2 regions of the Clostridium sp. DMHC 10 genome follow, and region 1 is predicted to be linked to the other one. Evidence: a T-box and tRNA genes for the amino acid it is inferred to sense, from the RefSeq annotation. Region 1 holds a T-box; the other holds one or more tRNA genes.
The links. A T-box is a leader RNA that pairs with one kind of tRNA and senses whether it is charged. The one in region 1 lies ahead of ileS (isoleucine--tRNA ligase), so its partner is inferred to be a tRNA-Ile.
Positions count from the first base shown of each region.

Region 1 (11,963 bases):
TTTCAATCTGCTTGAGCAACGCGAGTTATTGAAACATCTTAGGATTTTGTGATTTTTCCACCTTAGATTTATAGAGTTTTTTTAATGTTACGAAGCACTGTTATTGAGCTTATATATTTCATCTGCCAAGTGTCCAAACTCTTCTATTGAAAGCGTCTCTCCCCTTCTTTTGGGATCTATTCCGGCAAGTTCAAATATAGTTTTCATATCATCACTTGATATCTTAAAGGTTTTAAGCGCATTCCAAAGAGTTTTTCTCCTCATATTAAATGAATCCCTAACAACTCTAAAAAATATTTTTTCATCCCTTACTTTTACTCTAGGCTCAGAAAGTTTTTCTAATTTTATTACAGTTGAATCAATTTTAGGCTCAGGAACAAATGATGATGGCTTAACATTTCTTACAATACTAGTATTACAATAATATTGGACTAGTATAGTTAATGCACCATATTCCTTACAATTTGGCTTTGAATTAATTCTTTCTGCAACTTCTTTTTGAATCATTATTATAAGTGATTTAAAATTATATTTTTCATTTAAAATTCTTGAAATTATAGGCGTAGTCACATAATATGGCAAATTTGCTACAAGTTTAACTGATTTTTCTTCTCCTATTATTTCGTTAAAATCAACTTTTAGTGCATCTTTATTTATAAGTTGAAAATTTTCTTCTTCTCCGATTTCCTTTTTTATAATTGGTATCAAATCCGAATCTAATTCAATAGCACATACCTTTTTGGCTTTTTTTAGAAGCTCTTTTGTAAGTGTTCCAACACCTGGTCCTATTTCTATAACTAGGTCTTCTTTATTTATATCTGAGCTTTGAATTATATCTTCGAGTACACTTACATCTATTAAAAAGTTTTGTCCTAAACTTTTAGAAAACTTAAAACCATACTTTTTTACAATCTCTTTAGTGTCTAATCTATCCATTCTTAATCTCCTTATCAGCTTTTTCTACCGCCTTTGAAAGTTCTTTCTTTGAGACTCCAAAGTTATTTAATCTTGATAAGAACTGTGCTCCATTAGCATATCCTATACCAAGTTCTCTTCCAACTAAATCTCTTCTTTCCTTAGCATTTTTATCGGCAACAAGCTTAAAAAACATCATATCTTCTATATTAAAAATTTCATTTTTTTCTTCAACTTCACATTTAGCATTTAAAAGAGCATTCATTATTGCCTCTGGAGAAGCATTTTCCACACCTATGTCACCATCTTTAATTCCATCTTTTTGAGATATACGCGCATGTTTTACTCCTTTAACTCTTTTAGTTATTATCTTTCTTATTTTTTCACCGGCAAAATCTGGGTCTGTAAATACAATTACACCCTTTCTCTTTTGCGCTTCTCTTATTTTATCTATTACTTTAGAATTTATACCAAAACCACCTACTGAGATAATTTCAGCATCAACTGCTTTTTTTACTGCAGATATATCATCTCTTCCTTCAACAACAATTACTTCTTTTATCATAAAAATTAATACTCCTTTACCTTCAAATATAAGGATTTATTTAGTACGTTTAGCTATATTTAAGAAAATATTGATATTTTACGTTATAATCCATTAATGACATAAACTTTTATGAGCATTTTCTTTAATATACCCAAGTATAAGTAAAAAAATTAGGAGCGTTAAAAGCTCCTAGTTTTTAAGTATATACACTTTAATGTTTCGTACACCCCAGTTATAACAATCTTTTTCACTTGAGAAGAATAAGTCCAACCTATTGCCTTTAATGGCACCGCCTGTATCCTCTGCAACCCCATAACCATAACCTGGAATATAAAGTTTTGAACCCAAAGGAATCACTCGCGGATCAACAGCTATCGAGCTGTAACCGTTTGTATCTCTCCTTACTCTTGAACCAGAGGCTGTTATACCAAACCCAAAATCATTTGTGTAAGCAGTTGCAACTACATCAATACTTTTTTCGTATAATACTCTTCCACCTCTATCAGGCTTTAAAACACCAAGAGTACCTATTTTTACAATCTGCTTTACAGGCTGCTTTATTAAATTTTCACTTACAATATTATTAGATACCTGAACGCCATCTTCATATACAATTTTTGTTGAAACTTCTTTTTGTCCAGCTTGCCCTTGCTGGATAATTTGCTTTTCATCATTTCCCATAGTGTTATCAGTTATAACTTCTGTTGCAAAACCGACTTCTTCATTATTTTTAACAATTTGAGAATTTACCCTTATAATGCATATTTTCATTTCTTTTTTCAACAGCGAATTCTTAGCCGGTTTAATTTTATCAATCTTGCTTAAAGTAATATGTTCCGCCTTTAACATATCCTGTATATTTTTTTCTGCGGATTTAATCTTAAGCACCTTTCCATCAACTGCAATATTAACATTTACAGCTCTTTTGATGGCTATTTTATCTCCGTCTCTTATATTCGTGTCCAAACTTGGTTGAACCTTGTCTTTTGGCCCTACTAGTATGTTATTGTTTTCTAAGGCTTCTTTTTCATTGCTTCTATAAGTAACAATTTGCTTGCTTTTACCATCAATCTTAACAGTTAATGTTTTTCGCATTGAAAAGCCAACTGCTGTAACAGCCAATGAAATTATTACTAAAAAGCCTATAAACGACAAAAGTACCCTAGTAGCATTTGAAAAGCTATTATTAAAGCGTAAACCTAGCTTATTTCTAACAATGCTTTTCATCTTTTCTAACATAGTAATACCTCCCCCAAAGGCAAAAGTCTTTAACATTATAACCCCAATATTGGAAAAATGTCAAATTTAATGCCACAATTAAATTTCTACACCCGGTAAAAATGCATGATATGCATAAAATAAATAAAAGTATAATAGCGTATAAAACTTAACCGGTATCCAATTTAATAGAGAGGACTGTATATAATTTTATATGTCACCTTTATAGGTATATGCTTTGTAATGAAATTTTAGAATAAATTGTTTTAAATAATTATGTTCTCATTTTACATCAATTTTATAACTTTAGCAAGTCTTTAACATTTTGTATTGTTTTCTCACTTACATTTATTGGTAAGATACTCTTTATATCTGCTATTTTCTTTATTATATCTTCTATATATTCAGATCTATTTCTTTTCCCTCTATTAGGTTCTGGTGCCATATATGGACAATCAGTTTCAACAAGCATTCTATCCATAGGTACCTCTTTAACAACTTCCACCACCTTTTTAGCGTTCTTAAAGGTAACAACACCAGTAAATCCTAAATAATACCCAAGTTTTAAACACTCTTTTGCAAATTCAACGCTTCCTGAAAAACAATGAATTTCTCCTTTTACATCTGGAAACTGCTTTATTATTTCAAGAGTATCACCATGTGCCTCTCTGTCATGTATTATAACTGGTTTTTTTAATTCTCTAGCAAGTTCCATTTGTTTTATAAATGCTTCTTTTTGAATTTCTTTAGGTGGATTTTCTTTATAGTAATAATCCAAGCCTATTTCACCAATAGCTTTAACTTTTGGATTTTTTGCAAGTTCTTTTATTTTATTTATAAGTTCTTCATTTACAGTATCAGCATATTCTGGATGGACACCAACTGCTGCATAAAAGAAATCATATTTATCTGCAAGCCCAACAGATTGTATCGATCCCTCTAAAGAGTCTCCACAATTCAAAACTCCAACAATTCCGTCTTTTTTTAATTCATCAATTACCTCATCTCTATCTCCATCAAATGCTTCATCGTTATAATGAGCATGTGCATCAAATATCATCATTTTTATTCCCCATTTCATATTTTGTATATGTATAATAAAATCACTGTAACCATGTCTAAATGTTTTACCTAAACAGATTAATACCTAACCCAATTTATTTTTAGGTGATATACTATAAAAATTTAATAAACTATATAAATTCTTACCCAAAATTCTGTAGGCACAGAGGAATTTTTTTCCTTGTACTACCGTGGGAGTGAAGGAACAATTTCAAAAAATTCTAATAAACCTTGGCGAAAAAATCATAAAATACTTAGAGATTTCAATCTGTTTGATTGCTAGCGAGTATAAACATACGCGTGGCGTATACGCCCAAACCCCGCGTATGTTTATGTGACGAAGCATTGTTACTTTGCATTTGCATTATTTTTTCCACAAACCATGTACATTGCAATATTCCCTTGCATATAAAACTTCTTCGTCAATTTTAAATTCTGCCTGTGGTTTTTCACCAGGTTTTAGATATTTTCTATATACTTTATTTTCAGTATGAATTTCTATCCATTCAATATGATGTTCTTGAAGCATAGGATGCTCAACTTCTCCAACCTTAACCAAAACACCACCTTCTATTTTTTCAATAACAGGAACGTGTTTTTCAACAGCAGCATCTACTGTATTTTCAGAAACAAGCATCATAGGCTTTCCACAACAAACAAGAGTTCCTCCAGCTTTATGAAGGACTTCAATCATATTACCACATATAGGGCATTTATAAATTTGTTTAAATTCTGTCATTGTATCCCTCCTAAATATTTTATTTATATAAATTATACCAAAACCATAAGCTTTTTTCATTAAAATCCAAAACTTTGTACAATTTCACTTTTTATTTTGAATTAATCCACATAAACTACAAACACTATGATTAATAGATATTATTATATGCATAAAAATTCACTTTAAACATTATTTATCTTATTATACGAGGAGTGATAATGATGTCAAGCAAAACGAAAATTTCCTATGGTCCAAATGAAAGAGATTATCTTGAACAGAATGCAAAAATAATAAAGTCATATTCAAAACATGATTACACTAAGCTTCCAGATCCAGTTAGGGATCCAATAGTATCAAATAATATCTCCAATGCAGAATTTGATTACACCTACAATGAAGGAAAAGATATAAAAGAATAGTATCTCAAAATATTAAATGGGGCTGTTGCACTAAATATATTTTCGGTCATAGTTTAGAAATATTGCGAAGTAATAACTAATTTTTTTCGCCTAAAAAGAAGGCGAAAAAGCTAAGGGTGAAGGGTTTTAACTTGCTCTGCTCGCTAAAAGGTGAACTTTTTTACCTTCAGTAAAAAGTTAATGATGATTTTCTTCCGTTTTACTACAGAAAATCTTTAATTTATTTATTTTTCCGTAGCGAAGAGAAGGAAAAATCACCTTAACTTTTGGCTTTAGACGAAAAGTTCACCTTTGACATGCAAAGCATCGTCAAACCCTTCACTTTTTCACATAAGTGAAAAAGTTAGTCTTTTAACGAGCAAGGCAAGTTAAAACCCTTAACTCGAATTAGTTCGCAATATTATTAGAGTGTAAAATTATATACGTGTAAATAAATTTAGGGGGGCTGTTATTAATGAGTACTTTAGAAAAGGCAAAAGAGATAAAAGATTGGATAGTTGAAATTAGAAGAGATTTTCATATGCATCCGGAACCATCCTTTGAAGAATATCGTACATCAAATGCTATAGAAAAAAGGTTAGAGGAACTTGGTATTGAAGTAAAACGTATAGGAAAAACAGGATTATTAGGTACAATTGTTGGAAAAGAACCTGGAAAGGTAATTGCGCTTAGAGCAGATATAGATGCTCTTTCAGTAGAAGAAGAAACAGGGCTTCCTTATTCTTCACAAAATCCTGGCTTTATGCATGCTTGTGGCCATGACACGCATGCTGCAATGCTTTTGGGAGCGGCTAAAATTATATCTGCAATGAAGGATGAGCTTAAGGGAACTGTTAAATTTATATTTCAACCAGCTGAAGAAGCTAGTGGTGGAGCAAAATCAATGGTCGATGGAGGCGTTTTAGAAAATCCAAAGGTAGACATGGTAGTTGGTATGCATATATTTTCAATGCTTGACAAGGGATACATAGTTGCTCAAGAAGGAAGTTTTATGGCTTCGGTTGATCAGTGGAAATTAAATATAAATGGTAAATCTTGTCATGGATCTTCTCCTTGGGAAGGACATGATGCTATAGTTTGTGCGGCTGCTATAATAAATGGACTTCAAACTATTGTGAGTAGAGTAAATGATGCAAGAAATCCAATAGTTATAAACATAGGAACAATGAATGCTGGAGAAAGATTTAATGTTGTTCCTGGAAAAGCTGTACTTACAGGTGCAAATAGAACATTTTCTCAGTATTCAAGAGAAATGATGCCAAAGTGGATGAAAAAAATTATAAAAAGTACTTGCGAAGCATATGATTGTGCTTATGATTTTGAATACTTATGGGGCTGCAATATAACTGAGAACAGTAAAGAGGTTACTGAATTTGTTAAAAAATCTGTCTCAAAAATTGTTGGCGAAAATAAAGTTATTGGCGCTGATAAAATAATGGGTTCAGAGGATTTTGGAGAATACTCAAGTAAGGTGCCAGGAATGATTATGATATTAGGCGGTGGAAATAAAGAAAAAGGAATTTGCTATTCACAGCATTCAAATCATTTCATGATAGATGAAGAAGTTTACCTATAGGTGCTGCAAGTTACGCTCAAGTAGTAGTGGATTTCTTAAAATAATTGAGCTTTGCTTTAAATAAGTGTTGTTCTTTAAACCTATTTAAAGCAAAGCTTCCTTTAGTTTATTTAGCTGCGTAAAAAGGCTAACTGGTGAAGTATATATCTGGATCGTTACTGAAGATGCGAAACCTAATAAGTAGAGAGGTGGAAATATTATGGAAATATTAGATAAAGCAAATGAGATAAAAGAATGGATTGTTGAGTTAAGAAGAGATTTTCATATGTATCCAGAGCCATCCTTTGAGGAAATAAGGACCTCTGGAATAGTTGAACAAAAGCTTAAAGAAATGGATATTGAGGTTAAGCACATAGGTAAAACAGGAATTGTAGGAATACTTAGAGGAGATAAACCTGGAAAGGTAATAGGACTTCGTGCAGATATGGATGCGCTTTCAGTATATGAAGAAACAGGATTGCCATTTGCATCAAAAAAAGAAGGATTTATGCATGCTTGTGGTCATGATTCTCATATATCAATGTTGCTTGGAGCTGCAAAAATTTTTTATCAAATATGAGAGATAAAATCAGTGGTACAGTAAAATTTATTTTTCAACCTGCGGAAGAGGCTGCTGGCGGAGCAAAAGCAATGATTGCTGGAGGAGCCCTTGAAAATCCTAAGCTCGATATGATATATGGTATGCATATAGCATCTGCTGTTGAAGTTGGAAAAGTAATTGCTCAAGAAGGGCAGTTTATGGCCTCTGGTGATGAATGGAAATTGATTATAAGTGGGAAATCATGTCATGGGTCTTCACCTTGGGAAGGTCATGATGTAATGGTATGCACTGCAGCTGTAATAAATGGACTTCAAGCAATTGTAAGTAGAGTAAATGATGCTAGAAATCCAATTGTAATAAATATAGGAACAGCTAATGGAGGAGAAAGATTCAATGTAGTGCCTGGAAAAATGACACTTACGGGAATGAATAGAACCTTCACTGAATATTCAAGAAAAATGATGCCAGAGTGGATGAAAAAAGTAATCAAAAGTATTTGTGAGTCCTATGATTGTACTTATGAATTTGAATATAAATTAGGTTTTGAAGTAACTATAAATGATGATAAAGCTACAGAGTTTGTAAAAAATTCTGTGAAAAAATAGTTGGAGAAGATAATATACTTGGAGCTGAAAAAGGCATGGGTTCGGAAGATTTTTCAGAGTATTTAAAATTGGTTCCAGGAATGATTATGATGCTTGGTACGAGAAATGAAGAAAAAAATTGTGTTTTTCCACAGCATTCAAATCATTACTTAATTGATGAAGATAGTCTTCCTATAGGAACAGCCTGCTATGTACAGGTTGCAATAGATTACTTGGTAGAGGAAAATTAAATAGGATAGATGGAGAAGCTGAAATGTTAAAATTACTAATATTTAATTCATATTGGCAAACTGGAATTTAGCGAGCACTATAGTGAAGGGTTTTAACTCACTTCGTTTGTTAAAAGACTAAGGTTTTCGCTATGCGAAAGGTGAAGGGTTTTACGGTGCTGTGCACGTAAAACACCTCATTTCTAGCAATGAGGTTTATTATACTATAAATTTTGTTTTTGAGGACATAATCAAATGTGGTACACTAAGACATTATCACTTTTCAATCATACTTTTCAAGTTGTCTATCTATAAAAATGTTTGACAAAACCAAAATACTATAATATAATGCAAGTTGAATTAGAAAAATTTTGCTAATTGCTGAGAACGGGCAAAGTACTAAAGGAAAATAGTAAAAGAGAGCAGGGTATGGTGTGAAACTGTACTATTAATTTAGGAAAAATCCCCCGGGAGCTGGAGACTGAAATCACAGTAAGTTTTCTCGTAGTTCTGCGTTAAAGAATAGAGTATTATTGTGCTCGAAATTTAAAACTATTTAGGTGGTATTGCGAATTTAACTTCGTCCTATTGAGGACGGAGTTTTTTTATTTATACAAAAAAGAAGGGAGATATTTCGATGTATAAAAAAGTTGATGCAGAAAAGTCGTTTGTCGACATGGAAAAAGATACCCTCAACATGTGGAATGAAAAAGACATTGTTAAAAAAAGTTTTGAATTAAATCAAGATGGAGAATACTTTACTTTTTATGATGGACCTCCTACAGCAAATGGAAGACCTCATGTAGGGCATGTTTTAACTAGAGTAATGAAAGATATTATTCCTAGATATAAGGTAATGAGAGGTTATAAAGTTTTACGAAAAGCAGGCTGGGATACTCACGGACTTCCTGTAGAGCTTGAAATAGAAAAGAAACTTGGAATTTCAGGAAAACCTCAAATCGAAGAATATGGTGTTGAAAAATTCGTTAAGGAATGTAAAGAAAGTGTATTTTCTTATGTAAGCTTGTGGAAGGATATGTCTGAAAAGCTTGGATTTTGGGTTGACATGGATAATCCTTATGTAACATATCACAATGATTATATAGAATCAGTATGGTGGGCACTTAAACAAATGTGGGATAAAGAACTTTTATATAAAGGACATAAAATTGTTCCATATTGCCCAAGATGCGGAACAGCACTTTCATCACACGAAGTTGCACAAGGATATAAGGATGTAAGAGAAGCTACAGCTTTTGTTAAATTCAAGGTAAAAGGTGAAGAAAATAAATATATATTAGCATGGACAACTACTCCATGGACACTTCCAAGTAACGTGGCACTTGCAGTAAATAAAAGCTATGATTATGTTGAAGTTGTAAACAATGGAGATCATTTAATACTTGCAAAGCAGCTTTTAAGTGTGCTAGAAGGAGAATACGAAGTAGTCGATGAATTCAAGGGTGAAAAACTTCTTGGAGTTGAATATGAACAGTTATTTAAATATGCAAAGGTTGATAAGAAGGCTTTCTATGTTGTTCATGGAGACTTTGTAACTCTTACAGATGGTACTGGAATAGTTCATATAGCACCAGCTTATGGTGAAGACGATAATATTCTTGGAAAGAAAAATGATTTGCCACTTGTGAACTTGGTTGATGCTGAAGGTAAATTTGTTGATGCTGTTGAACCTTGGAAAGGTCTATTTGTAAAGAAAGCAGATCCAAAGATTCTTGAGTATATGAAAGAAAATGGAACTTTATATAAATCAGAAAAGTTCACTCACTCATATCCACACTGCTGGAGATGTGATACACCACTTTTATACTATCCAAAGGACAGCTGGTTTGTAAAAATGACATCTCTTAGAGATAAACTTGTTGAGAACAACAACAAAATTCACTGGTATCCAGACAACATAAGAACAGGAAGATTTGGAAAGTTTGTAGAAAATGTAATAGACTGGGGTATAAGCAGAGACAGGTACTGGGGTACTCCACTTCCAATATGGGAATGTGAATGTGGTCATAGAGAATGTATAGGCAGCATTGCAGAACTTAAAGAAAAAGGAATTAACGTTCCAGATAATATAGAACTTCATAAGCCATATATCGACGAAGTTAAGCTAAAATGTCCAAAGTGCGGAAAACCTATGACAAGACAGCGTGAAGTTATAGACTGCTGGTTTGATTCAGGATCAATGCCTTTTGCACAGCATCATTATCCATTTGAAAATAAAGAAGTGTTTGAAAAAACTTATCCAGCACAATTTATTTCAGAAGCTGTCGACCAAACAAGAGGATGGTTCTATACATTACTTGCAATATCAACTGCTATATTTGATAGAAGTTCTTTTGAAAACTGTATAGTTTTAGGTCACGTACTTGATAAGAATGGTCTTAAAATGTCAAAGCATAAAGGAAATGTTGTAGACCCATTCCAGGTACTTGAGCATGAAGGCGGAGATGCTTGCAGATGGCATTTCTACACAGCTAGTGCACCATGGCTTCCAACAAGATTTTCAGAAGAGGATGTAGCTGAAACACAAAGAAAGTTTATTGGAACCTTGTGGAATGTATATTCTTTCTATGTACTTTATGCTGAACTTGATAATTTTAACCCTGAAAAGTATAAAGATTTTGTTTCAGCTAATGTAATGGATAAGTGGATAATTTCTAAACTTAACACTTTAATAAAAGAAGTAAGCCATGATCTAGATACCTATGGAATAACTCAAGCTGCTCTTGCAATAGAAGAGTTTGTAGATAGGCTTTCAAACTGGTATGTAAGAAGAAACAGAGCAAGATATTGGACTACTGAACTTACAGATGATAAGATAGGAGCATATGTAACACTATACAATGTTCTTGTAACATTATCAAAAGTTTTAGCACCATTTACTCCTTTTGTAACTGAAGAAATTTATCAAAGCCTTGTGGTAAGTATTGATAAAGATGCTGTTTCAAGTATTCATCTTTGCAAATGGCCAGAATACAATGAAAAGCTTGTTGATAAAGAATTAGAAGGGCACATGGAACTTGCTTATAACATTGTTAAACTTGGAAGAAGTGCAAGAAATGGAGCTAATATAAAGAACAGGCAGCCATTATTAGAAATGCTTATAAGCACTAAAGCACTTCCAGACTATTATGGAGATATCATAAAAGATGAACTTAATGTTAAAAAGGTCGAATTTGGAGCAGATCTTTCAAAATATGTTGAGTTTGAAATAAAACCTAACTTACCTGTACTTGGAAAGTCATATGGAAAATTAATTCCAGCAATAAGAAAAACACTTGCTTCAATGAATCAAATGGAACTTGCACAGAAGGTAAACGCTGGAGAAACTGTAAAGACTGATGTAAATGGAACAGAGATAGAGTTCAATAGCAGCAATCTTTTAGTTACCATGAGTGGACTTTCCGGCTTCGCTTTTGCAGGTCAAGGAGAAATAGGTGTAGTACTTGAGACAACTATAACTCCAGAACTTAGAGAAGAAGGTTTTGTAAGAGAAATATTAAGCAAAGTTCAAAACATGAGAAAAGAAAGTGGTTTTGAAGTTGCTGATAAAATTACTTTATACGTAGCAGGCAATGAAATGCTTGAAAGTGTTATAAAGAAATTTGAAGATAGCATTAAAAAGGAAACATTAGCATTAGAAGTTGTTTATGATGCTGAAAAATCATATACAGAATGTTCTATAAATGGTGAAAAGTTAAATATTTTTGTTGAAAGAAAATAAAATGATATAAAACATCATATAGTTTAGAATAGGGAAACAATACTGTGGTTAAAATATTTTGTATAAATCATATTTTGTATTGTTCCTATTATGTATAGACAAATAACTAAAAGGTTTGCAATTTAATAAGAAATATGGTATAAAAAATAGTATAATAGCTATAATTAGATATATTTGTAATTACAACTGTGTAAAATTGAAATATAGGAGTTGATTAATAATGGCTGCCTCTATTAAAGATGTTGCTAAAGAAGCGGGAGTATCAATAGCTACGGTTTCAAGAGTTTTGAATGATGTAGATGTTGTAAATGAAGAAACTAAGAAGAAAGTAATGATTGCAATAAAAAAATTAGATTATAGGCCTAATATAGTTGCTAGAAGTCTAAAAACTCAAAGGACAAGGACAAT
Region 1 is NZ_LGVB01000015.1:2,089,286-2,101,248, reverse strand. It holds gene rsmA (16S rRNA (adenine(1518)-N(6)/adenine(1519)-N(6))-dimethyltransferase RsmA) at 88-936, opposite strand; gene rnmV (ribonuclease M5) at 929-1,480, opposite strand; gene AGR56_RS12150 (G5 and 3D domain-containing protein) at 1,652-2,701, opposite strand; gene AGR56_RS12145 (TatD family hydrolase) at 2,979-3,740, opposite strand; gene AGR56_RS12140 (desulfoferrodoxin) at 4,107-4,481, opposite strand; gene AGR56_RS12135 (hypothetical protein) at 4,685-4,882, shown strand; gene AGR56_RS12130 (M20 family metallopeptidase) at 5,337-6,458, shown strand; gene AGR56_RS22875 (M20/M25/M40 family metallo-hydrolase) at 6,658-7,017, shown strand; gene AGR56_RS12125 (amidohydrolase) at 7,014-7,604, shown strand; gene AGR56_RS21930 (hypothetical protein) at 7,640-7,834, shown strand; T-box leader at 8,188-8,404, shown strand; gene ileS (isoleucine--tRNA ligase) at 8,451-11,555, shown strand; gene AGR56_RS12115 (LacI family DNA-binding transcriptional regulator) at 11,776-11,963, shown strand, end outside.

Region 2 (11,963 bases), on a different contig from region 1:
TCTATTGCCTCTGCCAATGACCTATACTCATTTGCTTGATTTGACTCTGGAGAAAATTGTATTACAGTTTGCTTATTAATCTCTGCCTTTTGAACTACATTATCCCTTGGTACAAAATAAATAAGCTGTGTACCTAATTCCTCTGCAAATGCCTCCAGCAGTTCCTTTTCGTTGTCTACCTTTCTGCTATTGCATATAATTCCACCCAATCTAACTCCGCCCTTATTAGCATATTTTTGTACTCCCTTTGATATATTATTTGCTGCATAAAGCGCCATCATTTCTCCACTAGCCACAATATATATTTCTTTTGCTTTACCTTCACGAATTGGCATAGCAAACCCACCACAAACAACGTCACCTAAAACGTCATAAAAAACATAATCCAAATCTTCTGTATATGCTCCAAGGCTTTCAAGCATGCTTATAGACGTTATAATACCTCTCCCAGCGCATCCTACTCCTGGTTCAGGTCCACCCGATTCTACACATCTAATTCCATTAAATCCTCTTTTCATTAAATAATTTAAATCTACATCCTCTCCTTCTTCCCTCAAGGTATCTAAAACCGTTCTCTGTGCAAGTCCACCTAAAAGCAATCTTGTAGAATCAGCCTTTGGATCACAGCCTACTACCATAACATTTTTTTCTCTTTCAGATAAGCCTGCAGTCAAGTTTTGTGTTGTTGTAGATTTACCTATTCCACCTTTTCCATAAATAGCTATCTGTCGCATAATATACACTCCTCCTAAATTTATTTGCCTTTATAGATAAACAAGCTGAAATATTTAAATTACCAATACCAAATTTATCCTTACAAACTGGAATTTGTCGAGCACTATAGTGAAGGGTTTTATTTTATTTAACGAATGAACTTGAAGAAAAATAATTTTATGGATATATATTTCCTTATTTTGATATAATAATTAAATATATATTTTATTTATAAAATGGAGGTAAAATAATGAAAAATCCAATAGTTACAATTGAAATGGAAGATAAAAGTAAAATTGAAGTTGAATTATACCCAGATATGGCACCTAACACTGTAAATAATTTTATTTCTTTAATAAATAAAGAATTTTATAATGGTACTATATTTCATAGAGTTATTCCTGGATTTATGATTCAAGGTGGAGATCCTGAAGGAACAGGAATGGGTGGACCTGACTATTCTATAAAAGGTGAATTTTCTTCTAATGGTTTTAAAAACGACTTGAAACATGAAAAAGGAGTTATATCTATGGCAAGAACTTCATATCCTAATTCAGCAGGTTCTCAATTCTTTATAATGGCTGAGGATGCACCACATCTTGATGGAGATTATGCTGCTTTTGGAAAAGTAATTTCTGGAATAGAGGAAGTGGATAAAATAGTTTCTGTAAAGAGAGATTATTCAGATAAGCCTTATGAAGATCAAAGAATAAAGAAAATAACTGTTGACACTTTTGGAAAAGATTATCCTGAACCTGAAAAAATGTAATTTAGGTAAGCTATGTTTTAAATAAAATAACTTCATGCTAGCTGCATGAAGTTATTTTAATCTTAATGTATATGGTTTATATATTAATGTAAATTATAATTTTACAACATTAGCTGCTTGAAGTCCTTTTGCGCCTTCTTCAACATCAAATTGAACTTTATCGCCTTCATTAAGATTTTTTCTTCCAGTCATGCCTTGAATTGCAGTGTAATGAACAAATACGTCATTCTCTCCTTCAACTGCAATAAAACCATAGCCTTTTTCTGAATTAAACCATTTAACTGTTCCTGTTTTCATTATATCCTCCTAAAACGACACATAATTATTGATATATTAACTATACATCTGTGTGCCCTAATTACAATTTTATTATAGCATAAAATTATACATAATAAAACTCTACCAATATTTATTACACGATAATAGTAAACGACATAATTTTTCTATTTCACAATTTTATTATACAAATTTATCAATAATTCAAATATTATAATGGATTATTTTTTCAATGTAATTAAATATAAAATTATATACATATAGAAAATACTGAACTCCTATCAAAAACTTGTGTCATATAAATTATTTTTTGTTATAATAATATTATGCATTATTAAACATTTTTGCATGGTAACTTAAATAAATTAACTATTATGTAATCCATTTGATGAGGTGATTTTGTGGACAACAATATTAATACAAAGAATGAAATTGATCAATCAATTTATTTATATGATAAAACTGTAACTTGTCCTGTTTGTGGAAATGTATTTAAGGCAAGATCTGTAAAAAAATCTTCTTATAGAATTTTAAAACAAGATAGTGATTTCTTTTATGAATATAAAAATATAAATCCATATTTTTATGATGTTTGGTTATGTAATATATGTGGATATGCTTCCATGAAAACTGATTTTAATAAAATAAGAGAATCACAAAAGCAGCTTATTATGGAAAAAATATCAATGAAATGGCATGCTAAAAATTATCCAGAAGTCTACAATATAAATATAGCCATAGAAAGATTTAAGATTTCTTTATTAAATTATGTAACACTAGATGCTAAAAGCAGTAGTAAAGCAATGAACTGTTTAAAAATTGCCTGGATGTATCGTATGCTCGGAAATTCTAAACTTGAGACTTCCTACATGAAAAACTCAATTGATGAATTTAACAAGGCATATTTTAATGAGATGTTTCCAATATACGGCATGTCAAAATTTGCTATGATGTATTTAATTGGTGAATTAAACAGAAGAGTTGGTAATAATAAAGATGCCTTAATCTGGTTTGGAAGAGTACTAGGTGAAACGAACGCTCCTCAACGATTAAAAAATAAAATTAGAGATCAAAAGGATTTAATAAAATCCACATCAAAAAACGATTCTGATTTAGAAGAGCATCATGATCCGAACGATGAAAAGAAAAAAAAAGTCTTTTTTCAAAATTTTTCTAATCCCCCTGTTCAGTTTATATTTTATTATACGAATATTTTATAAAGAGTAAAATATATAATTCGGAGGAAAAATTATGTTTTTTAAAAAAAAAAGTTCCACAAATAAATCTTCAAATTTGCAGATAGTTGTAACACCCGTTCCCATTCCGAACACGAAGGTTAAGAACTAATACGCCGATGGTAGTGCAGGGGAGGCCCTGTGTGAGAGTAGGACGTTGCCAGGTAATATGGATCTTTAGCTCAGTTGGTTAGAGCAACCGGCTCATAACCGGTCGGTCCGGGGTTCGAGTCCCTGAAGGTCCACCATTTGGGGGATTAGCTCAGCTGGGAGAGCACCTGCCTTGCACGCAGGGGGTCAAGAGTTCGAATCTCTTATTCTCCACCAAGTAGATAGCAGCTTTATAGCTGCTATTTTTTTATAAGCAATTTTAAATAAAGTTTTGATTGGGTAAAAGATTAGTGTTAAAGGAACGATTTAAATAGATTTATTAATTTTATTTAGCGTTTATTCAACACTATTTTTTTACCTTTTGTCTATCTATGGCTACAATACCAAAAGACCTTGAAAAAAATATGTTTGAACCTTTTATTTGTGGTGATGAATCAAGAACTACGAAAAATGGAAGTGGACTTAGTCTTAGTATATGTAAAAAAATTATTGAAAAACATCAAGGGATTTTAACATACAAGAATTCAAATTATAATTGGAAATGCCTAATTCTTATTTTAAAACCTTATTTTAAAGTGTAAACTATGCCATGAGTGTCAATATGCAAAAAAGAGAGAAAAATAAAGAAAAATGTTATATTATAATGAAGGCTTTAGTAAATCACGATTTTCTACACAAATTAATATTATAAACATGTTATTATATTAAACGTCGTCGCGAGATGACAGTGATTGATGAGTTCTGAAAAAACATTTTAAAAAGTGTTGACAGAGCAAATTAAACATGATATTATATATAAGCTGTCTCGTGCAGCACATTGAACTTTGAAAATTAAACAGAGAAGAATTAAGTAAACCAGCAATTCTTTTGAATAGAAGAAATTCTATTTAATATATAAAGCGATGAGCTTAGGAATACAGCAGGTCATTATATATAAGTAATGATGAGAGAATTTTGGGAAAGACGAGGAAATAAAATAGGTTAATAACTATTTATTAGCGTGTTTTGTTGACGAAGTATTGCACAAAATATAGATAAACAAGTTGAAAAGTAAAAATTAGTAATAGTAATTTTTACCATAAGCAATAGATTTGATTTGAGCTATGTTGAGATTGAATTTTTCCATAAATGATGCTAAATTAACAAATAACTCATCAATACAAACTCTAGAGCGAAGCTTAAATAGGGATCTTTTGATTTTGTTCCATATATTCTCCTGAGGATTTAACTGTGGAGAATATGGTGGCAGATATATTAGTTCTAATCGATCAGTATGATTCTTTACAAACTCATTAATAGCTTTAGATTTATGATTTTTAGCATTATCTAAAATAACAAAGATTTTTTTATTTTCGTTTTTATCAAGTAGTCTTTCTAAAAAAACAATAATTTTAGATGAATCAATAGAGACGTCATAAGAATAACAATCAACAATACTATCAAATTGAGAAGATATTTCGGTAGCACCAACCATGTTAAGTCCTTTATGTGAGCCGTTACGCTCTATTGCAGGGGCCTGGCCCTTTGAACTCCAACTTTTATAGTTGTTGGATTCGTTTCTTATATAGGTTTCATCTAGAGCGTAAATAATTGAATCAGTAGAATTTTCTACAGTGCTGAGTAGTTCTTGCATTTTTTTTAAAGGTCATTTGTTTTTCAACATCTCCAAGAGATGGCATATATTGACCTCTTTTATAGGTGTAATTATTATTTTTAATGACTTGCCTTATCCATTCGCAAGAATATTTTATACCGAATTTTTCATAAATAATATCGACAAACATAGCAATAGTCCATGTTGAAGATTGAAACCCATAATTCTCAGGGTTTTCATTTTCAATTAAATTCTTTAGGGTCTGAAGCATTTCATCTGTAAAGGTTCCTTCGGAACCTCCACGATTATCTATCAGTGCATCGAGACCTAGAGAATTCCATTTATGAATGTAATCAATTATGGTCGCTACTGATTTATCATATATATTTGATAATTCGTTTGTTGTTAAGCCTTGATATCTATTTATGACTACTGAAAGCATTGTGTAAGAGTATACATCTTTATATTTGTTTTTGTAAGGTCATAAATATAATAAATTATATTTATGAACCTTACATAGGATCCGTTTACACCTTCCTGCTTAATTTATGAATTATACTTAGAATTTAATAAGCCTCTAATTATAGCCTCTTCTTGTTTTTGTGTTATTGTTCCATTGTTCACAAGTACATCAAATTTGCGCTTAAAAAGTACATTTAAATTACTAATACGCTCTTTTTTACAAGAATCAAATAAATTTTGCACTGCTGTCTTTTGATTTTTATTTATTATTTTCTTATTTACTAAAGTATCAAGTTCATTATTAAAAGAAATTTTAAAGTTTTTGCCACTTTTCTTAGAAGCTAAAAATGCTTGCTTTATGTAGGACTCCTGAGTTTTAGTTATAGTTCTATTTTCAACAAGAGCATTTAATTTATTTTTAGAACATTTATGATTTTTTTCATGGATTGATGAAACTCATCGGATTTTATCAAAATTTAGTACAGCGTCTTCTTGCTTTTTATTTATAACATTATCATTTGCCAGTTTATCTAAGCGAGATTTATAATCATGATGCTTATGATTTTTATTCATAATTGTACTTCCACTAATTGAAGTAGTGCTTTTAACAGATGAAGCATAGGTAGACTTGTAACCTGCATTTAATAAAATTGAAATATTTAGAGCAGTCAAGGCACCTATAATTTTAATATTTTTTTCAACATTTTATATACCTCCAAAATAGATTTACTTATTTATAGTCTGCCAATTTTTCAAATAATTATAATATTAATTTAAAAATATATCTAAAACCATATGTAAATAAGAAAGAAATACTTTTTCCTCTATAGCGGTGCTTTTTATTACAATATTGAGCATATGTTCGAGGTAACTTTAGAAAACTTAAATAAAAATAAAAAAAAGCAAATATACCAAAAGTATATAAGCTTTAACTTCTATATAAAGTTCAAAAAATAAAATGGCTCCGCGAAAAGGATTCGAACCTTCAAACAATTTTCAAAGTTCAATGTGCTGCACGAGACAGCTTATATATAATATCATGTTTAATTTGCTCTGTCAACACTTTTTAAAATGTTTTTTCAGAACTCATTAATCACTGTCATCTCGCGACGACGTTTAATATAATAACATGTCTACAATATTAATTTACATATATAAACGTGATTTAATAAATCTATCATGATAAATCAGCATATTTCTTACTTTTTCTCTCTTTTTCCCATAATGATACTCCAGGCATAGGTTATCTCGACAAACTGGAATTTAGCGAGGTGATATTAATTTGGGATATTAAATAAAGCTAATAAATCTAAGATGATAAAGCTTTATTTAAACCATCCCAAGTCAACATCACTTCACTTAGCCCGAAAAAGCAAGGAAAATACACATATTGGAGTTTAGGCGTAAGCTCATGTGATTCATGAACAAAATGTTATGTACTTTCTATAATTCGATTCTCTACGAAAAGCACACTGTAAATGATATTTTACAATAAAATAAAGGATTATAAAGATTCACGTCAAAATTCCGTAGGTACGGAGGATTTTTTCCCTTGCACTACCGTGGGGGGAAGTAACAATGCTGAAGGAACGGTTTAAAAAAATTCTAATAAATCTTGGTTCAAAAATTGTAAAATGCTTAGATATTTTAATCTGTTTGAGCGTATGCGAGTATAAACATACGCGGGGTTTGGGCTTTGCCCCATAGCCATCAACCTAATTATTCAGTAAACTGAATAATAAATATATTTAGCTTTTTTATTATAATGGAAATGATGATTCATAATCATTTCATTATAATATGAAAATTATGACATTAAATTAAATTTAATGCGAACTAAATAAACGGCGACATATAATTTCCAAGTTGCGGTAGCCGAGGGCTTATAATTTTTTATGCAATTTTTCTTGATAGCTCCTCACATTGTTGAGGAGTTATATATCCAATACTTCCATGTATCCTTCTTTTATTGTACCAAGCTTCTATATATTCGAATATTGCGAGTCGTGCAGTATTATAATCGAAGTAATGGGCTAAATTAACTTCTTCCTTTTTTAAAGAAGCATGAAAGGACTCAATACAAGCATTATCATAAGGACAACCTTTGCCACTAAAAGAATGGGTTATAATCTTAGTATTAGCAATATATTCTTCAAATGCAGAACTTGTATATTGACATCCTAAGTCGCTATGTAGTATTAATGGTTTTGTTGGTTTCTGAAGTTTTATAGCATTTTTTACCGCTTGTAAAGCAAGGGTAGTATCAATGGATTTTGACATAGAATAGCCTATTATTTTTCTGCTATACAGATCCATAACTGAAGCTAAATAACACCACCCATCTTTGATGGTGTGGATATAGGTTATATCGGTTACCCATTTCTGATTTATAGCAGTAGTATTAAAATCTCTTTTTAATACATTTGTTTTTTCTGGGATCTTCTCTTTGTTTGTCATTGGTCTGTATTTCTTCGTTATTATAGATTTTATGTTTAATGATTTCATTAAAACGCTGAGTTCTTTTTACACTAATATTAATGCCTCTTAATTTTAAACATTTATTTATTTTTATTGCTCCATAGCGATTTTTACTTTTTTTGTGAATATCAATAATATACTTTTTTATTTTTTTGTTTTCCAGCGTTCTCTTACTGGGCTGCTTAAGTAAGTACTTGTAGTACGAACTTCTAGACACTTTAAGAATCTTGCACATTAATTTAATATTGTGATGTTTTTTATGGTGCGTTTTAAGGGATTCGAACCCCCGGCCCACGGCTTAGAAGGCCGTTGCTCTATCCAGCTGAGCTAAAAACGCATACTTGGAGCGGGTAGAGGGAATCGAACCCTCGTGACTAGCTTGGAAGGCTAGGGCTCTACCATTGAGCTACACCCGCATATTTTGTTGTTTATGGTCGGGGTGACAGGGATTGAACCTGCGACCTCATGGTCCCAAACCACGCGCGCTCCCATCTGCGCCACACCCCGGCGAATTTGAAATATGGTGCGCTATCAGGGACTCGAACCCTGGGCACCCTGATTAAGAGTCAGGTGCTCTACCAACTGAGCTAATAGCGCATATTTGGAGCGGGTAGAGGGAATCGAACCCTCGTGACTAGCTTGGAAGGCTAGGGCTCTACCATTGAGCTACACCCGCATTGGTCGTTATGATATAAGTCATCATAACCTTTGTATGGTGCGTTTTAAGGGATTCGAACCCCCGGCCCACGGCTTAGAAGGCCGTTGCTCTATCCAGCTGAGCTAAAAACGCATACTTGGAGCGGAAGACGAGATTCGAACTCGCGACGTTCACCTTGGCAAGGTGACGCTCTACCACTGAGCCACTCCCGCATATTTTTCTTTTATTGGTGCAATCATATATATTTGATAATTCGTTTGTTGTTAAGCCTTGATATCTATTTATGACTACTGAAAGCATTGTGTAAGAGTATACATCTTTATATTTGTTTTTAATTCAATTAATTCATCCATTGTATACCCATGTAAATTTTCTACTGAAACCATTTTCCTACTCATAAAGTTATCTTCTCCTTAGTTTTTATTAACTATAGTTTAAGTAGAAAATACTAGAAAAATTCATCTTTTTAATTTTAATATTTCAGCTTGTTTATCTATAAAGATAAACCACCTTGAAACTTGAAATTTATTTGTATAATCTTGCTTTTATTTTTACATGAAATATACAAATATCATTTAGACTCTGAATTTTAAGAAAAACACTTTAGACAGGTTAACATGCTATTTCAAATCTCTAGTCTCCTTTCCCACTCCAAAATTCCGTAGGTACAAAGGAATTTTCCTTGCCTTTCCCCGTTTAAAGTGAAGGAATAGTTTAAAAAAATCCAATAAATCTTGCAAAAAAATCGTAAAATACTTAGATATTTCAATCTGTTTGTAGAGTAAGTCGGTGGCGAATCGCCACCTTCTCCTCATCAAACCGTGCATGCGGTTTTCTCGCACACGGCTTTCCGACCTGTGTGAGAGTAGGACGTTGCCGGGTAAAATACGTGGCCAGATAGCTCAGTCGGTAGAGCAGAGGACTGAAAATCCTCGTGTCCCTGGTTCGATTCCTGGTCTGGCCACCAAAGCTCAAGCTTTTGCTTGAGCTTTTTATTTTTTTGTTTAGCTTTATTAGATAACTATATTGATAAAGGATAAAAGTAATGAATGCCAGTAAGTGTTTAGAAGATAAAGAGATTATTGTTTCGGGTTTTATGAACAAAATAATAAGGTTAATGCTAGTGAGATTTAAAATGATGATTGTCGCAAAAATAAAATACTAAAATAAACTATTCCTAGAGTATCTATATAAGAAAATTTGAGATAAATGCAAAAAATAAGAGTATTACTAGAATAATTTGCGTAAATGGATGATAACTTAATATTATTGTTTTAATAATATGTTATTATATTAAACGTCGTCGCAAGATGACAGTGATTAATGAGTTCTGAAAAAACATTTTAAAAAGTATTGACAGAGCAAATTAAACATGATATTATAAATAAGCTGTCTCGTGCAGCACATTGAACTTTGAAAATTAAACAGAGAAGAATTAAGTAAACCAGCAATTTGGGAGGTGGTCCTCCCAGCTTCCCACAAGGTTTCACGTGTCTCGTGGTACTCTGGAGTAGATCGGCTTTTTTCTCTTTTAACCTACAGGACTGTTACCTTCTATGGTTTCACTTTCCAGAGATATTCGGTTAAGATATTAAGCATTGTGATCTATCCGCAACCCCGGAAACAAGTTTCCGGTTTGGGCTCTTTCCTTTTCGCTCGCCGCTACTAAGAAAATCGATTTTTCTTTCTCTTCCTCCGGGTACTTAGATGTTTCAGTTCCCCGGGTGTGCCCCTGTATACCTATGAATTCAGTATACAGTTCATGATGTTAATCATGAGGGTTTCCCCATTCGGAAATCTCCGGATCACAGGCTATTTGCGCCTACCCGAAGCTTATCGCAGCTTATCGCGTCCTTCTTCGACTTCTGGTGCCAAGGCATTCACCATGTGCCCTTTGTAGCTTGACCTTTAAAGAATATATTTCGAAAAAATATATTATATTAAATCAATTACAAAGTTAAACTTTGCCTTAACTTAATTTATTAAAATAACTTTACTTACTATGCAATTTTCAAAGTACAATTGTACTTTGAAAATTGCATAGTAAGTAAAGTTATTTTAATAAATTAAGTTAAGGCAAAGTTTAACTTTGTAATTGATTTAATATAATATATTTTTTCGAAATATATTCTTTAAAGGTCAAGCTACAAAGGGCACATGGTGAATGCCTTGGCACCAGAAGTCGAAGAAGGACGCGATAAGCTGCGATAAGCTTCGGGTAGGCGCAAATAGCCTGTGATCCGGAGATTTCCGAATGGGGAAACCCTCATGATTAACATCATGAACTGCATACTGAATTCATAGGTATACAGGGGCACACCCGGGGAACTGAAACATCTAAGTACCCGGAGGAAGAGAAAGAAAAATCGATTTTCTTAGTAGCGGCGAGCGAAAAGGAAAGAGCCCAAACCGGAAACTTGTTTCCGGGGTTGCGGATAGATCACAATGCTTAATATCTTAACCGAATATCTCTGGAAAGTGAAACCATAGAAGGTAACAGTCCTGTAGGTTAAAAGAGAAAAAAGCCGATCTACTCCAGAGTACCACGAGACACGTGAAACCTTGTGGGAAGCTGGGAGGACCACCTCCCAATTGGGAGGTGGTCCTCCCAGCTTCCCACAAGGTTTCACGTGTCTCGTGGTACTCTGGAGTAGATCGGCTTTTTTCTCTTTTAACCTACAGGACTGTTACCTTCTATGGTTTCACTTTCCAGAGATATTCGGTTAAGATATTAAGCATTGTGATCTATCCGCAACCCCGGAAACAAGTTTCCGGTTTGGGCTCTTTCCTTTTCGCTCGCCGCTACTAAGAAAATCGATTTTCTTTCTCTTCCTCCGGGTACTTAGATGTTTCAGTTCCCCGGGTGTGCCCCTGTATACCTATGAATTCAGTATGCAGTTCATGATGTTAATCATGAGGGTTTCCCCATTCGGAAATCTCCGGATCACAGGCTATTTGCGCCTACCCGAAGCTTATCGCAGCTTATCGCGTCCTTCTTCGACTTCTGGTGCCAAGGCATTCACCATGTGCCCTTTGTAGCTTGACCTTTAAAGAATATATTTCGAAAAAATATATTATATTAAATCAATTACAAAGTTAAACTTTGCCTTAACTTAATTTATTAAAATAACTTTACTTACTATGCAATTTTCAAAGTACAAGCGCGGCAACTGGTACACCAGAGGTCAGTCCATCCCGGTCCTCTCGTACTAAGGACAGCTCCTCTCAAATTTCCTTCGCCCGCGACGGATAGGGACCGAACTGTCTCACGACGTTCTGAACCCAGCTCGCGTGCCGCTTTAATGGGCGAACAGCCCAACCCTTGGGACCTACTTCAGCCCCAGGATGCGACGAGCCGACATCGAGGTGCCAAACCTCCCGTCGATGTGGACTCTTGGGGGAGATCAGCCTGTTATCCCCGAGGTAGCTTTATCCGTTGAGCGATGACCCTCCCACGAGGAATCACCGGATCACTAAGCCCGACTTTCGTCCCTGCTCCACCTGTATGTGTCGCAGTCAGGCTCCCTTCTGCCTTTGCACTCTTCGCGCGGTTTCCAACCGCGCTGAGGGAACCTTTGGGCGCCTCCGTTACTTTTTAGGAGGCGACGCCCCAGTCAAACTGCCCATCTAGCTATGTCCCGTGGCCAGTTTCATGGCCTCCGGTTA
Region 2 is NZ_LGVB01000016.1:363,107-375,069, forward strand. It holds gene nifH (nitrogenase iron protein) at 1-734, opposite strand, end outside; gene AGR56_RS19105 (peptidylprolyl isomerase) at 965-1,483, shown strand; gene AGR56_RS19110 (cold-shock protein) at 1,577-1,780, opposite strand; gene AGR56_RS19115 (DUF2225 domain-containing protein) at 2,161-2,979, shown strand; rRNA gene rrf (5S ribosomal RNA) at 3,044-3,160, shown strand; tRNA gene AGR56_RS19125 (tRNA-Ile) at 3,166-3,242, shown strand; tRNA gene AGR56_RS19130 (tRNA-Ala) at 3,246-3,321, shown strand; gene AGR56_RS19135 (ATP-binding protein) at 3,477-3,686, shown strand; gene AGR56_RS19140 (IS630 family transposase) at 4,163-4,738, opposite strand; gene AGR56_RS19145 (winged helix-turn-helix domain-containing protein) at 4,701-5,141, opposite strand; gene AGR56_RS22460 (hypothetical protein) at 5,618-5,833, opposite strand; gene AGR56_RS19155 (IS3 family transposase) at 7,055-7,666, opposite strand; tRNA gene AGR56_RS19160 (tRNA-Arg) at 7,900-7,976, opposite strand; tRNA gene AGR56_RS19165 (tRNA-Gly) at 7,982-8,055, opposite strand; tRNA gene AGR56_RS19170 (tRNA-Pro) at 8,071-8,146, opposite strand; tRNA gene AGR56_RS19175 (tRNA-Lys) at 8,161-8,236, opposite strand; tRNA gene AGR56_RS19180 (tRNA-Gly) at 8,242-8,315, opposite strand; tRNA gene AGR56_RS19185 (tRNA-Arg) at 8,353-8,429, opposite strand; tRNA gene AGR56_RS19190 (tRNA-Gly) at 8,435-8,509, opposite strand; tRNA gene AGR56_RS19195 (tRNA-Phe) at 9,189-9,264, shown strand.
Region 2: it has a tRNA-Ile gene. The T-box ahead of ileS (isoleucine--tRNA ligase) is inferred to sense a tRNA for this amino acid. The anticodon was not compared.